Regions from separate parts of the Paenibacillus sp. FSL M8-0212 genome, predicted to be linked through region 1. Evidence: riboswitches for the same ligand, from Rfam matches in the RefSeq annotation. Region 1 holds a riboswitch; the other holds the start of a gene.

Region 1 (7,875 bases):
CGGACGCTTGTTTTTGTATAGCCGTTATACATCATAATGTCACTGATTTATATATCGATGGTCCCGGTTCAGCTTAAACCTGAGTATCCTTGTCCACTTGAGCATTGTCCGCCCCACTTGTAGTTGTGTCAGAATCCGCTGGCTTTGACTCCGACTCAGGCTCGGCACGCTTTGCCTTTGGTTTAGCCAACTTCTGCATCATTTTGCGGCCGGTTGGTGTCTGGGCCAGTCCGCCCTGGGCTGTCTCCCGATGGCGGCTCGGCATCGCGCTGCCTACTTCCAGCATGACGTCGATGACTTCGTCTGACGGAATGGCGCTACGCACTCCGGCCAGGGCCATGTCAGCCGCAGCCAGCGCCGTAACCGCACCCAGTCCATTACGGACGATGCAAGGAATTTCAACGAGGCCTGCAACCGGATCGCAGATCAGGCCCAGTGTATTTTTTAACGCCAAACCAACGGCATGAACGACCTGTTCCGGTGTACCTCCACGCAGTTCAACCATGGCACCCGCAGCCATGCCGATAGCTGAACCCACTTCCGCCTGACAGCCACCTTCGGCACCGGAGATAAATGAATTGTTGGCAATAACATAACCAATCGCTCCCGCACAGAACAACCCGTTCACCAAATGTTCGTCCGTCCAGCCAAACCGCTCTTGTGAACTGATAAACACACCCGGGATGATGCCGCAGGAACCTGCTGTTGGTGTTGCCACAATCCGCCCCATGGAGGCATTCACTTCAGATACACACAGGGCATACGCCATGGCAAGTGCGGAAGCATCTCCTGAGCAAGTCTCACCCTTGCGAATGTACTCGGCCATTTTTTTACCGTCTCCACCTGTTAATCCACTGCGTGATGTTGTATCTTCCGTTAACCCTTTGCGTACCGCTTCCTTCATCACCTGATAATATTCAGACATCTGCTTCACAACATCCGCTTCCGGTGTATTGGTCTCCTGAACCTGCTCCTCGATCATCAGCTGAGCAATGGTTTTGGATTCCGCTGTACAGATCGTATTCAGTTCGTGCAAATGTTTAAACCGCATCCGAATCAACTCCTCTCTTCAAATCGATAACACGAATGTCTAACACATGGTCCAGCTCCTTTAGACGCTTGAGCATATCAGGATTAGGTACACCATCCATTTCCATCGCGGTAAGTGCTTCGCCATCACGGGCTTTCCGGTCCACCTGCATATAGCCGATGTTAACCCCGGATGAACTGATCGTGGACGTTACCGATGCAAGCACCCCTGCCTTGTCTGCATGTCGCAGAACGAGTGTTGGAAACTCACCACTAATCTGAACACGAAAATCATTCATCGCATGCACCGATACACTGCCACCACCAATGGATGCACCGATTAAGGAGCAGGCACGTTCTCCATGCCACAACTCAATTTTGACCGTATTCGGATGAGGAGCAGGCAGGCCACTTGTATAAAACTCAACCTCCATGCCTGCTTCCTCTGCGTATTGCTCTGCATCCGGGATACGTGGATCGTCTGTGACATAGTCCAAAAGACCGCCGATCAGTGCCAGATCTGTTCCGTGCCCCTGATACGTGTCAGCGAATGAACCGTATAACGTCAGCCGGGCACGATCTGGCTTACATCCCAGCCACTGACGAGCGATTCTTCCTAACCTTGCCGCACCAGCTGTATGTGAACTTGAAGGCCCCGTCATGGACGGACCAATAATTGAGAAAACATCTTTAAATCGCACCTTTTAACCCTCCATTATTAATCATGATTCATATTTGTAAAATGTATTCGTCATTTCGATCCAGGAGTTCCATCCACAATGTCCCCTTATTTAGGGGGTATGATGACATCAAAAAAGGACAGAAGAAGGCCTCAGGCCCTCTCTCTGTCCTCGATACCTGAGAGTTTCACGATCAGCAGTGTCTCACGACAAGGTGCATTGCCTGCGATTACAGACAAGTTCACCGGTCTGACTGATCATATACCCCTTGGGTGGCGCAGTTCGCGCACTCTCCAGAGTTGCGTCCAACGATGGTACATTTACCTGAGAGATTAACCACTGCGCCGGGTGCGTAGCAGCTTGCTCCTTCGGTGCCTGAGCACTAGCCATTGTGCTCGGCTAACCCAGGACTCTCCCGCTCGTTATCATCCGCTTATATTCACTTCCTCGTTCAACTCACATCGAACGTGTGTCTTCTGTTCTATTGGATCATATCTGGTACATATACTTACAGATTAATATGCTACACATTATATGTCAATAAAAGTGACGTATAATTACCATCTTTATCAACTCATTAGGAATGATTAGGCAGCTTCAATTCATTTATCCAAGCTTGAAGCTTCTCTTTCGTCCATCCTTCGTTCTCACCCATGATGGAGTACCGCAAGCCATTCTCACTCCATGATATGTTCCGAATGCTCTTCATATATGAACCCTCGGTGTTACGAACCTTAATCTTGGCTTCATCCGGCATTAGTGTATCGTCCACATTTTCTTCCGGCATCTTGAATACCGTCAGGCTGACTTCTACCTTGTCGTTACTTACATAATACAAGGTTACTTCATCTCTGCTCAGCTCACCGCGCAATGTAGACATTTCGATCCGTGATAGTTCGAATTCTCCACTCATGTCCTGTAGGAACGGCTGTTCCAACGCTTTTTCCGCTTCCTCTAGAGTCACTTCGGAATTCTGCATCATATCGTTCAAGTCCTTCACATCGACCTCCTTAGGGATGTCAATTACGAAAGTATCCTTTGTGAATTCAGGGTCATACTGAATCGGATCATAGACCATTTCTGATTTTCCATCCCCATACGCGCTGTTTACTTTGACAATCATCCACGTTTTGGGATCTACCCAATACTCTGAAGATATGGAGAATGCGCCTTCTTCTTTTGGTGTCAATTCAATATGAATGACGTCCTGTCCATGAAGTTTCTCCTGTCCCATCATATTCACATCATGCGTAGTACGTAACCGCTCTAGTTGATCGAGCAATATTTGCTTCTGGGTTTGATTAGGTTGTTGTGACACGGATGATGCATCCATGGAATATGCTGCCCCTGTTTCTTTTTCATATATGATGATCTTCTTTCCATCATTAACTGCGTAACTGACATTGCCATTCTCTGATGTTTCCGTGCGCTTTCGTCCGGTTTCACCATCTACCCATTCCTTAATTTGCATCGTGTTAGTCAGCTTGTCATCCGCCCATATCTTCATCACACCTTCCGCATAATACGAGGCGGGTTCTGTTTCTGCTGAGACAACCTTCTCAATCATCTCATCTCCTGACATAGCCAGCATATCCTTCTCCGCGCAACCTCCAAGCAGGGCGCCTGCCAACACAGCAGTACCCAGCATCATCCATCCTTTTTTCATCATCTTATCCACCCTCTCTGCGTTTACATTCTCCATGTTCAGGCAATCGGCATGCTGCCAGCGTTCCATATCCTTCGTATGACCACATGCGCATATCCCCTCCGTGCTTTATTGCAACCCGTTTGGCTATACTCAATCCCAATCCCGAACCACCTGCATACGTCTTCTCCTCCTGATTCTGGTGTTGAACATAGGGTTCGAAGATACGAATGAGCTGTTCCTCAGGAATAGCAGGACCTTCGTTTTGTACTATGATCAATGTTGCTCCAGCCCTGTAGTTATCCAATTCAGCTCTAAGCGAAGGAATAATCCATTCAGGAAGCTCCCAATCTGAAGCAATAACCCCTAGTCCCATTACACCGTTCGTCCTTGTGTGGCGTAGTGCATTATTTATCAGATTATCTGTCAGGCGCATCAGTTGTTCGGGATGAACTCGGTACAGTTGATCTGTGCGGACATCCATCTTCACGTCAATCTGACCACGCTCGGCAAGTCCCTCATAGCTCCCAAGCAGCATATCAAAAAACTCTTCACCTTCCACCTTAACCATGGCCATCTCCGATTCACTGGAACCCAGCGCCGTATACATCTCAAGTTCACTAATCATCTGTTTCATCCGCTCCACATTTCCGAGCAGCACATCCTGATATTCCTGCCTTTCAAGGCGTTTCAGTTGACGATCACCGTTAAGTACTTCCGTATAGGCACTAATGGACATCAACGGTGTTTTCAGATCATGGGATAACGAGGCGATCATGAGCTCTTTTTCTTTTTGCTCCCTCTCCACATCGGCCTGAGTATGTCTGATCTTGTTTTGCATTGCATCAAACTGTTGGAGCAAGATGCCCATTTCATCATGACGAACAGGTACCTCATCCGTAGCAGCCTCTCCCCGTGCAAAAGCATCCATTCGTTCTATAAGATATTTCATCGGCCGAAAGAGCTTTCGAGATAGCAACCACAGCACTGTTCCGTATAACAGGATAAAGAAAGTAGCAGCGAGACCCATGACCCAGGTAGTCCGCAAGGAAATGCCTTCTAGCCAATCTCCACGCAGCATGACGATTTCGTAAATGCCGACCAACTCACCTTTTTCCCACACGGGTTTCTTCAACGAGAATGTACGATGACGAATCTGTAAGTTGTACAAATTACGATACAGCTCCGCCCCCCCAACGGTGTAAGCTCCAGCAGACCATGTACTCCCCCCTGATGTGTACACCCGAATCCCTGTTGGTAAATACAGATCAAAGTTCACCCGACCATTCTCCAATTCGGAGAGTGCAGCGAAAACATCAGGCGAGTGCAGCTGGTACAGTCCCGGGTCAGATAAAGCCAGTTCAATAGGAGCCAATTGTCTGGACAACTCTACATATTCTGTTACGGCACGCTGATCATTGTAATAGTTATACAGGGAGTACAGCGCCCACCCAGCAGCGACAGGCAGCAGCATTACAATGAGGAAGGCAAGCATTAACCAGTACTTCAACTTCATTCCTCAGGCTCCCCCACGAACCGGTAACCACTGCCCCACACCGTCTGAATCCAGCGTGGATGATGGGGCTCGTCACCAAGCTTGGCCCGAAGGCTCTTCACATGAACTGTGACTGTACTCGAGTTCCCCGCCTCTGGCTGACTCCAGACATGTTCATACAATTCCGCCTTGGTAAACACCCGGCCCGGATGAGAAGCAAGCAGTGTGAGCAAAGCCCACTCCTTGTTGGTTAATGCCACATGTTCTCCATGAACCTGTGCGCGCTGATTCAAATAATCAATCGATAACCCATCGTTATACTGTCTATCTGTCGAATCCGGCTCTACGCCCTGATATCTGCGGTACCTATTCAGATGAGATTTAATGCGAGCTGTAAGTTCCGTTAGACTGAAGGGCTTCGTAATATAATCGTCAGCTCCCAGCCCAAGCCCCCTGACTTTGCTCTCTTCCTCGATTCGAGCACTCATCATGAGCAGCGGAACATCGCTGATCAGTCTAATGTTTTTGCATACCGTGAACCCATCCATTTCCGGCAGCATCAGATCCAACAAGACTAATTGATAGGTTCCCTCCCTAAAGTCTTCCCAGCTCTCCAAACCGCTTGATGCCCAAGTTACCCCATAACCCTCATGACGTAGATGATCTCTCAAAATACGGGCAATCTCCGGATCATCCTCCACCAGCAATATATTCTCGCTGTCTCTCATCGCTGCTTCATCCTCCCATGACTATATTGTAGCTAAGAAAAGTTGACTCTCCTCAGAGTTTATACTTTCTTCATAAATGTCCATTACGATCGTTATCTAATGCATGCAAAAAGAGCACCCCGATTGTTCAGGACGCCCAGGTAATATTCACAATCTTAATCCTAAGTTATAGCTCATAGAAAAGGAAACACCTCACAATTCGTAGAAGATACTCTTGTTCTGTACATAAGGTCTGCAATACTTGCTGCATAGCTTCGGCATGCGATCTTTCATCCATTCGTGCCTCGACTCATTCGCCATCTGAAAGGCATAATAACCCAGTGTAAAGATCAACATGAACCCTTCCATTAATCGGATATCACGATCCGTCAGTGGCGCGATCGGTTTGGTATAACCGGATAAGAATATGTCACGTTCCTCCCGATTAAACATAAGTGCTGCCCCTCCGGCATCAAAAAGATAATAACCATAACCGTGTAGACAAAAATCAATCATGGATATCCCCTGATCCGTTATCAGCAGATTGTTGCGAGTAATATCCCCATGAATGATCCCCCATGTCCCTGCGTGCTGCGGGTATGTTTCTAACTGCTCATTAATGTTCTCAAACGTCTCACGAAGCAGATCAAAGTCTTCCGTTGTAAAAATCCCCAGTCGGACGCCTTCCTCTAGCTGCCCTAGCATGAACAAGTTCTCATGGCTATTGCCATATGCCGGGCGCACCTTTGTTCGATCTGTCTGATTCTGCTCACGCCCATATTGATGAAGCATCTGCAGTTGTGCCCCAAGATCATAGATCTGCTCCGTTGTCAGGCGTTCTCCCTGCTGGATGTCCCTTCCCTCAATCCACTCCAGTACTGTACAGCAGATTTCTTTACCCGCTTCACTTTTCCATACCGTGACCCAGTCTCCCGATACATTCCGTACCGGATGCTGCACGCGCAATGCCGTCGTTGCATTTAACTCATGAAGCAGGTTCATCTCTGCCTCCAACGCAGGAAGCGTATGCTGAATGCCGGTCATACTTGCATATGCGGCTTGATGGATACGTAACAGATACTTCTGCCCGCTTGCTTCATCAACGACATGATACGTCAGATTCTCATTATGACGAATATATGAAACGACAGGTTTCTCAATAGCGTAGTTCTGTATAATCTGAGCTGCCATATGGTCGTAAGACATCTGATCCGTAGTGATTATCAGCATCTCCTTCGAAGTCATGTAAACGTTCTCTTCACACTAAATATCGTAGCATAATGTTTATCCCGCATACAGAAAATCCCACTAAAATTATAAATTAAAAAAGCACAACCCCCGAACAACCGTCCAGGCATTGTGCTTTCTTTTGTCTCTATTATTTCTTTATCTCTCTGTCTATTAATCTATGTTACACTCCATGATCCAATTAACCGAAACGTCCCATAATGTATTCTTGCGTCAGACGATTGTCCGGGTTCGTGAAAATATGCTCTGTATCCCCGTGCTCAATCATGCTTCCCAGATAGAAATAAGCTGTATAATCTGAGATGCGTGCCGCCTGCTGCATGTTATGGGTAACAATAACAATCCGCAGCTCCTTCTTGAGCTCGGTAATCAACTCTTCAACTTTACCCGTAGATACCGGGTCAAGTGCAGATGCCGGCTCATCGAGCAGCAGAATCTGTGGTTCAACAGACAAAGCGCGAGCGATACATAGGCGCTGCTGTTGTCCGCCAGAGAGAGACAGAGCTGACTCATGCAGTCTGTCTTTTACTTCGTCCCAGAGCGCAGCACGACGCAAACTTTTTTCCACAATTTCATCCAGTGCCTTCTTACTCTTCGTACCGCGGTAGCGGGGGCCAAACGCGATATTGTTGTAGATGGACTTATGAAAAGGGTTCGGCTTCTGCCACACCATGCCAATCTTCTGGCGAAGCTTGATTACATCGGTTCCAGGCTCATTCAGATCGTTACCGTCCATCCAGATATGTCCCTCTGTACGGGAACCGGCAATCTCGTCGTTCATCCGGTTCAGCGACCGGAGGAACGTAGATTTACCGCAACCAGACGGCCCAATAAGAGCCGTTACGCTTGCTTCAGGAAACGTCAGGCTAATCTGCTTGACCGCCTGGAAATGTCCATAATATATGCTTAACTGTTCCGTACCAAAAGGTATGGCCATGTTGGTTCCTCCTTATTTCGAAGCTGTCATGCGGCGGAATACAACCCGACCGATCCAGCGTGCACTTAGATTGAACGCCAGCACGAGAATGACAAGCACGGCGGATGCCCCTGCTGCCACTTCTTTGGAATCTG
Region 2 (7,875 bases), 2.2 Mb from region 1:
CCCTGTTCTGGCTGTCTTCCGAATAGGTCGGACTCATCCAGAAATTCGAGAGCAAGTGCAGCTATGGCTGTGCGATGAATCGTCTCACTTCCGTTAATCTTGACGCCATATCCACGTCTGCGAACCAGCTTCAGTCCCGCCTGACGAATTCGTGACTCCAGATCGTCCAGATCAGTGGTTACGGTGGATACGGTCACTTTCAGATCCGAAGCCAAGGCGAGTAACTTTACAGGCTCCGGTTCATCCAGCAGGATGCAAAGCATGAAGAGCTTACGCTCTTCCGGCGTAAACTCTACATATTCTTTACCCTCTAGTTGCTGGCGCAATATAGCCAGATCATCGGAACCAGCATCAATTCGGATACCGGTTCCTGATTTTTTTTCCAGCCTCATGCCCAAAGGTTCAAGCCATTGTTCAATCATTTGCAGCTCCCGGTGAACCGTTCGGGTACTGACCTTTACTTCAACGGCGATTTCGCCAGCAGTTACTTCATGTGGATGCTCCAGCAGGAACTCCACGATTTCACGTTGTCTTTTGGTAATACTCATATCTCAGCCTCCGGCTCAGGGAAAACGAATGCGTGCAATTACTTTAGACGTTCAACGAGCGCATCGTATTCCGGGCTTTTTAGGAAGTTGTCGATGGATATATGTTCTGCGTTCGGCGCAACGGAGCGGGCACGATCGGTTAATATTTGTTGTGTGATGACCACATCTGCATCCGGCGGGATATCACTGATAGCCGTATTGGTCACCGTAACGTCAATCCCCTCTGCCTTCATCTTCTTGCGTAGAATGGAAGCACCCATGGCGCTCGACCCCATGCCTGCATCACAGGAGAAGACAATTTTCTTCACGTCTGTTTTGACTGTAGAAGAAGCCGTATCTGCGGCTCTGTCTGCTTCACGATGGTTAGCCGTAATGCCAGCGTTTGGAACGGTTCCTTGACTCTTCATATCTTTCATCCGACTGGATGCGGACTCCAGATCTTCGTCCTTTTGTTTACCCGTTTTCAGCAACACTGCTGCTACCAGGAAGGAAACGACGGCTGCTACAAGCACCCCTGCGAGCATTGGCAGATATCCACCTTTCGGTGTTAAGAGGAAATACGCGATAATACTACCCGGTGATGGTGCTGAAACAAGTCCTGCTCCGGTGAGCATAAATGTTAATGTACCTGCGACGCCACCCGCAATTGCGGCAAGAATCAGAATCGGTCTCATCAAAATGTAAGGGAAGTAGATCTCATGAATTCCCCCGAAGAAATGAATGATAACGGCACCTGGTGCAGAAGATTTGGCCATTCCGCGTCCGAAGAAACAGTAAGCAAGCAAGATACCAAGTCCCGGACCCGGGTTCGATTCAAGCATGTATAATACGGATTGCCCTAACTCTCTCGCTTGATCTGTTGCAATTGGTGTCAGAATCCCGTGGTTGATTGCATTGTTCAGGAACAATACTTTACCTGGTTCAATGATTAGGTTGACCAGCGGCAGCAAACCAAGATTCATTAAGCCTTGTACCCCGGCAGATAATACTTTGCTAATTGCTTCTACAGCAGGCCCGATGCCCAGTAGCGCAAAAATCCCCAAGATCCCGCCAATAATACCGGCTGAAAAGTTGTTAACCAGCATTTCAAATCCGGCTCTAACTTTACCTTCGATCGATTTATCAAACTTTTTGATGATCCATGCTGCCAGTGGTCCGGCAATCATGGCACCTAGGAACATCGGGATATCACTACCCACGATGACCCCGATGGTCATAATGGCACCCACGACACCACCACGCTGACCATGCACCATCGTACCACCGGTGTAACCAATTAACAGTGGCAGCAAATATTTGATCATCGGATCGACTAGCTGCGCAAGCGTCTCGTTAGGGAACCAGCCTGTTGGAATGAACAGAGCCGTAATTAATCCCCAGGCAATAAACGCTCCCATATTCGGCATGACCATACCACTCAGGAATCGGCCAAAACGCTGAACACCTACCCGTAGCCCACCTTTGGAATTGGACGATTGGTCCAAATTACTCATTGTATTATCCTCCTTGGATCAAGTGATTATGATTTATGAAAGGGGTATCATTTCTCCCCTGCTGTAATCCTAAGCGAGAATGCTCTCCTGTTCAATCAAATGAAAGCGTACTTTCGTCATGAACAATGATGACAACATTAGGTTATGTAATCGTTTTAATTGATGCATAATGTCTGAACCCACTGGTACACAAGGCTTTTTTTGCCTATGACTTTTATCATTTCCAAAATCAATTTCTAACCTATAGCTTGGTCTAGTCAGGCGATTCACATCCACAATCTGCTTCAATCCGCATTGGAAACCATTCTCGGAAAGCACAAAAAACCTGTGCAAGCCTCAGGCTCACACAGGTCGAAACAATATAAAGTTCATTTCAATTTATGATAAAATGTATGTTAATAAGTACAAGTTCGTTGATACTATTCTTCCGTATGTTTACGATACGCGTCTGCATTCATCAATGTAGACAATGCTGCTGTCAGATCTCCCTCAACACGGATTTCAATCATCCAGCCTTCCTCGTATGGAGAGCTGTTGACAAGTTCAGGGGAGTCCTGCAACGAATCATTCACTGCAATAATTGAACCAGTGACGGGAGAAAACAAGTCCGAAACCGTTTTGACCGATTCGATCGTTCCAATGCTGTCCTCTGCTTTTACATTGGTTTCAAGGTCAGGCAATTCCACAAACACAATGTCACCCAGCTGATGCTGCGCGAACTCGGTAATGCCAATACGTACAGTATCCTCCCCTACGGTTTGCACCCATTCGTGCTCTTCACTGTACAGGAAATCACTTTTCAATTCGCTCATCGATATCCGCCTCGCTTTTCATTAATGAGTACATGCGTTCTTTGACCTTAACCTTTTTCCCAGAACATAGCGTATGATATTTATGAATCAAATGTCAAGATACCTCACAATTTATTTGCTGAACACCTCTAAATCCTGTAACCCGATTACACTCTTTCTTCATATACTGGTGAACATTACAATAGTAAGCGCAGTCTTTTTAAATACACGAACAATAATATTTAAGATAAATTAAATATTCGGTTTTTAGTTATGATCTATGACATCGTTCTTGACATCGGCAGTGGATTCACGTTTTAATGAGAGGAGTAAATGTGTTTATTGGACTATGTTATACCCGCGGATGAATGTAAAGGGAGAGATTACCCGTGACACCCGATTCGGGATGTACATGAGGTAACGCCGAAGGAGTAAACCACCGATAAGCGGGGGTGAATCTCTCAGGCAAAAGGACTTTTACGGGACGCAACTCTGGAGAGCATCTATTCGCCCTGTGCGGGCGTTATGATCACCCAAGGGGAAACCTGCTGCACAACGCAGCGGGGTAACTCTCAGGTACAAGGGACAGAGCCTTAGAATACAGCGTGCTACTTGGCATGCCGATTCTTTGGCCTGTCCTTTTCCTTTTTCCCAAAAAACGAAAAACAGGATGTAGAACGGCGCTGCCATAGCTGCCTTACCATACTTATGTGATGAAAATATCTAGCGGAAAAATGTAAAAATACCATGGTTCATTGATCCACGATTGTATATCCGGCCGGTTGACGGCCCATGACGAGGTGATTTGATGTCCGATTTGCTTAGAACACCACTCTTCCCACTGTATCAGCAATACGAAGGCGTACGGTGCATTGATTTTGGAGGCTGGGAGCTTCCAGTGCAATTTAGCGGAATCCAGAAAGAACATGAAGCGGTGCGTGAGCGTGCTGGACTGTTTGATGTATCCCATATGGGCGAATTCACAGTACAGGGTGAGCAGGCTGAAGTTTTTTTGCAACAAATGATGACCAATGATGTGACCACGCTCGTTCCGGGTCAAGCCCAGTACACCCTGATGTGTTACCCAGATGGCGGTGTGGTGGATGATCTGCTCGTGTATAAGCTGGAAGATCAGCATTACATGCTCGTTGTTAATGCCTCCAACATCGACAAGGATTGGGCGTGGCTACAAGAGCACTTGATCCCTGGCGTAAGCATGACTAACGATTCGGAGCAGACGGCGCTGCTCGCCTTGCAAGGTCCACTGGCTGTAGACATTATCGGGAAAGTTACAGATACGGATGTATCCACGATTGAACCGTTTCGTTTTGTGCAGGATGCCGAAGTCTGTGGAGTAAAATTGCTGTTGTCCCGTACCGGTTATACCGGTGAAGATGGCTTTGAACTATATGTACCTGCGGACCAGGCTGCTGAGGTGTGGAATGGATTAATGCAAGCTGGTGAAGGTTACGGACTGGTACCAACCGGACTTGGTGCCCGGGATACACTACGATTTGAAGCGAAGCTCCCCCTGTATGGACAGGAATTGTCGGCAACCATCTCTCCGCTCGAAGCTGGCGTAGGCATGTTTGTGAAGCTGAATGCCGGACCTTTTATCGGATACGAAGCCTTGTTACAGCAAAAAACTGACGGGCCTGCCCGCAAACTGGTCGGCATCGAAGTGCTGGAGCGTGGTATTCCCCGGCCCCACTATCCGATTTACGCCGAAGGCGTACAGATTGGTGAAGTTACTACAGGCACACAATCACCTACATTGAAGCGTAATCTGGGGCTTGCCCTCATCGACAGCAAATACGCTGCGCTGGGAACCCCGCTGGAGATTGAGATCCGCGGCAAGAAACTAAAAGCCGAGGTCGTGAAGACCCCTTTTCATAAACGGACACGTACGTCGAAGACACCTACTCAAGGAGCTGATCAAGCATGAGCAAGCACCGTTACATTCCCATGACTGAGCAAGATCAGAGCGCCATGCTCGCAACCATCGGTGTGGATACGCTGGAGGATCTGTTTCAGGACATTCCAAAAGAGATCCGTTATCAGGGCGAGCTGCCCGTATCCTCCAAACTTGATGAATATGCGCTGACACGTCACATGTCCAAACAAGCTGGTGCCAACTCCAATTTCGAAACACACGCCAGCTTCCTCGGCGCAGGCATATATGATCATCATGTTCCTTCCGTCATCAATCATGTCATTTCCCGTTCCGAGTTCTACACTGCCTACACACCTTATCAGCCTGAGATCAGCCAAGGTGAACTACAGGCCATTTTCGAATTTCAATCCTACATCTGTGAATTAACAGGTATGGCTGTAGCCAATGCCAGCATGTATGACGGCGCAACTGCCTTTGCAGAAGCAGGTAATCTGGCCGCAGCAGCAACACGTCGCAAACAGCTTATCGTATCCCGTACCGTTCATCCGGAAGCCCGTCAGGTATTGCAGGCGTATGCGCACGGATTGAGCCTCGAGATTGTTGAGATTGGTTATAAGGATGGCGTCACTGATTGGGATGCCCTGCAAGCCGCCATATCGGACGATACCGCTGCTGTCATGATCCAGAGTCCAAACTTCTTTGGTGCTGTGGAAAATGTAAAACAAGCGGCTGACCTCGTGCATGCGCACAAAGGCCTGCTCGTTGTAAGTGCTAACCCGCTATCGCTGGGTCTGCTGGAAGCCCCAGGCAAGCTGGGTGCCGACATCGTTGTTGGCGATGCGCAGCCCCTCGGTATCGCCGCTTCACTCGGCGGCCCGACATGCGGATATTTCGCCGTATCCCAGCCTCATATGCGCCGAATTCCTGGCCGAATTGTAGGCCAGACAACCGATCGCAATGGCAAACGTGGATTTGTACTCACACTGCAAGCACGTGAGCAGCATATCCGCCGCGAAAAGGCGACCTCCAATATCTGTTCCAACCAGGCTTTGCTCGCGCTTAGCGCATCTGTATATATGTCCATCATGGGTAAACAGGGCATGATCGATGTCGCGGATCTGAATTTGCAAAAGAGTCATTACACCCTGAATACATTAACTGCGATTCCTCGAGTTGGCCTTACTTTTAATGCACCAACATTTAATGAGTTTGTGATTAAACTTCCTGAAGGAACAGACTTGGATACTCTTCAGTTGAAACTGCTGGATGCAGGCTTTATTGGTGGCTACGAACTCGGACGTGATTATCCGGAGCTTGCCGGACATATGCTGATTGCTGTTACGGAACGGCGCACTAAGGAAGAGATTGACGAATTCGCACGAGCATTGGAGGGATCACTGTGACTCAGGAAACGACGACGACAACGACAACATCGGTACAAGGACAATCGGTAACAGGTACCTCTTTCTCCACTTCGGCTCAATCTGAGACAGATACAACATTCAGTGCACAGACCTTATCTCCTGCTCCGGAACAATCATTGATTTTTGAACTCAGCAGCCCTGGACGTGTCGCTTATTCCTTGCCAGAATGTGATGTTCCTCGTCAGGCTGCCGATACGTTGATTCCCCGGGAAATGCTCCGTTCGGAAGCAGCAGCACTGCCGGAAGTGTTTGAGGTAGATGTTATTCGACACTATACTGCGTTGTCCCGCCGGAACTTTGGCGTAGATAACGGATTCTATCCACTGGGCTCTTGTACGATGAAATACAATCCAAAGATTAATGAGGATGTTGCCCGTTATAATGGATTCGCCAAAATCCATCCTTACCAGCATGAATCCAGCATTCAAGGTGCACTTGAATTGTTATATACGTTGCAGAACGACCTTGCAGGTCTGACAGGTATGGACGCTGTAACCCTGCAACCAGCCGCTGGTGCCCATGGAGAATGGACTGGACTTATGATGATTCGTGCCTACCACGAAGGTCGTGGCGAACAACGTACCAAAGTCATCGTACCCGATTCATCTCACGGGACCAACCCGGCAAGCGCAACCGTTGCAGGATTTGAAACTGTGACGATTCCATCCCGCGCAGACGGACTGGTCGATCTGGACGCACTCCGTGCAGCCGTCGGTTCCGATACGGCAGCATTGATGCTGACAAACCCGAATACACTTGGTTTGTTCGAGAAAGATATCCAGGAGATTGCATCCATCGTACATCAGGCTGGTGGCTTGTTGTATTACGATGGCGCGAACTCCAATGCCATTATGGGCATTACCCGGCCGGGTGATATGGGCTTTGACGTGGTGCATCTGAACTTGCACAAAACGATGAGCACGCCTCATGGCGGTGGTGGACCTGGCGCCGGACCAGTCGGTGTGAAGAGCCGTTTGATCCCGTTCCTGCCTAAACCGATGGTGATCAAGAATGATGATGGTGTATATTCACTGGACCGTGAAGGCAATCAATCCATTGGCCGGGTGAAAGCATACTACGGCAACTTCGGTATTCTGGTACGCGCGTATGCCTACATTCGTACCTATGGACCGGAAGGTTTGCGCCGTGTCTCTGAATGTGCGGTACTGAATGCCAACTATATGATGGCACGTCTCGCACCTTACTACGAGATTCCATATCCAGGTGTATGCAAACATGAATTCGTCATGTCTGGTCGGGGATTGAAGCAGTATGGTGTGCGTACACTGGATGTTGCCAAACGATTGCTTGATTTTGGATATCACCCGCCTACGGTGTACTTCCCGCTCAACGTGGAGGAATGCATCATGATCGAACCGACGGAAACCGAAAGCAAAGAAACACTGGATGGGTTTATTGATACGATGATACGGATTGCCAAAGAAGCGGAAGAGACACCTGAGTTGGTACTGAACGCACCTTATGGTACACCGGTCACTCGTCTTGATGAGACTACCGCAGCCCGCAAACCTGTACTGAACTGCGCTTGCAGTTAATTAAATCATTGTTAATACGAAAGCTCTTGCTGATGTTCTAATCAGCAAGAGCTTTTTGTGTTGCCTTCCCCTTTAAAGATGCCACTCTTACAGCTCACCATCATCCTGTTAGAACATGTCTCAAACGAAGGCAAGCTATAGTCCGATGTATACCAGTGTCCGAATCACA

What was found. Region 1 has a riboswitch for glycine ahead of sdaAB (L-serine ammonia-lyase, iron-sulfur-dependent subunit beta). Riboswitches for the same ligand answer to the same signal wherever they lie in the genome.
Region 2: it holds a riboswitch for glycine, as region 1 does, so the genes downstream of both, gcvT (glycine cleavage system aminomethyltransferase GcvT) here and sdaAB (L-serine ammonia-lyase, iron-sulfur-dependent subunit beta) in region 1, are expected to answer to the same signal.

Annotation. Positions count from the first base shown of each region.
Region 1 covers NZ_JBBORP010000001.1:1,950,859-1,958,733, forward strand. The annotation lists gene sdaAA (L-serine ammonia-lyase, iron-sulfur-dependent, subunit alpha) at 74-1,051, opposite strand; gene sdaAB (L-serine ammonia-lyase, iron-sulfur-dependent subunit beta) at 1,041-1,730, opposite strand; glycine riboswitch at 1,873-2,008, opposite strand; glycine riboswitch at 2,013-2,137, opposite strand; gene MKX68_RS08580 (LolA family protein) at 2,287-3,444, opposite strand; gene MKX68_RS08585 (sensor histidine kinase) at 3,380-4,870, opposite strand; gene MKX68_RS08590 (response regulator transcription factor) at 4,867-5,577, opposite strand; gene MKX68_RS08595 (phosphotransferase enzyme family protein) at 5,770-6,762, opposite strand; gene pstB (phosphate ABC transporter ATP-binding protein PstB) at 6,986-7,741, opposite strand; gene pstA (phosphate ABC transporter permease PstA) at 7,754-7,875, opposite strand, start outside.
Region 2 covers NZ_JBBORP010000001.1:4,145,356-4,153,230, reverse strand. The annotation lists gene MKX68_RS18345 (BglG family transcription antiterminator) at 1-548, opposite strand, end outside; gene MKX68_RS18340 (PTS mannitol transporter subunit IICB) at 587-2,041, opposite strand; gene gcvH (glycine cleavage system protein GcvH) at 2,461-2,853, opposite strand; glycine riboswitch at 3,197-3,319, shown strand; glycine riboswitch at 3,323-3,423, shown strand; gene gcvT (glycine cleavage system aminomethyltransferase GcvT) at 3,641-4,777, shown strand; gene gcvPA (aminomethyl-transferring glycine dehydrogenase subunit GcvPA) at 4,774-6,129, shown strand; gene gcvPB (aminomethyl-transferring glycine dehydrogenase subunit GcvPB) at 6,267-7,706, shown strand.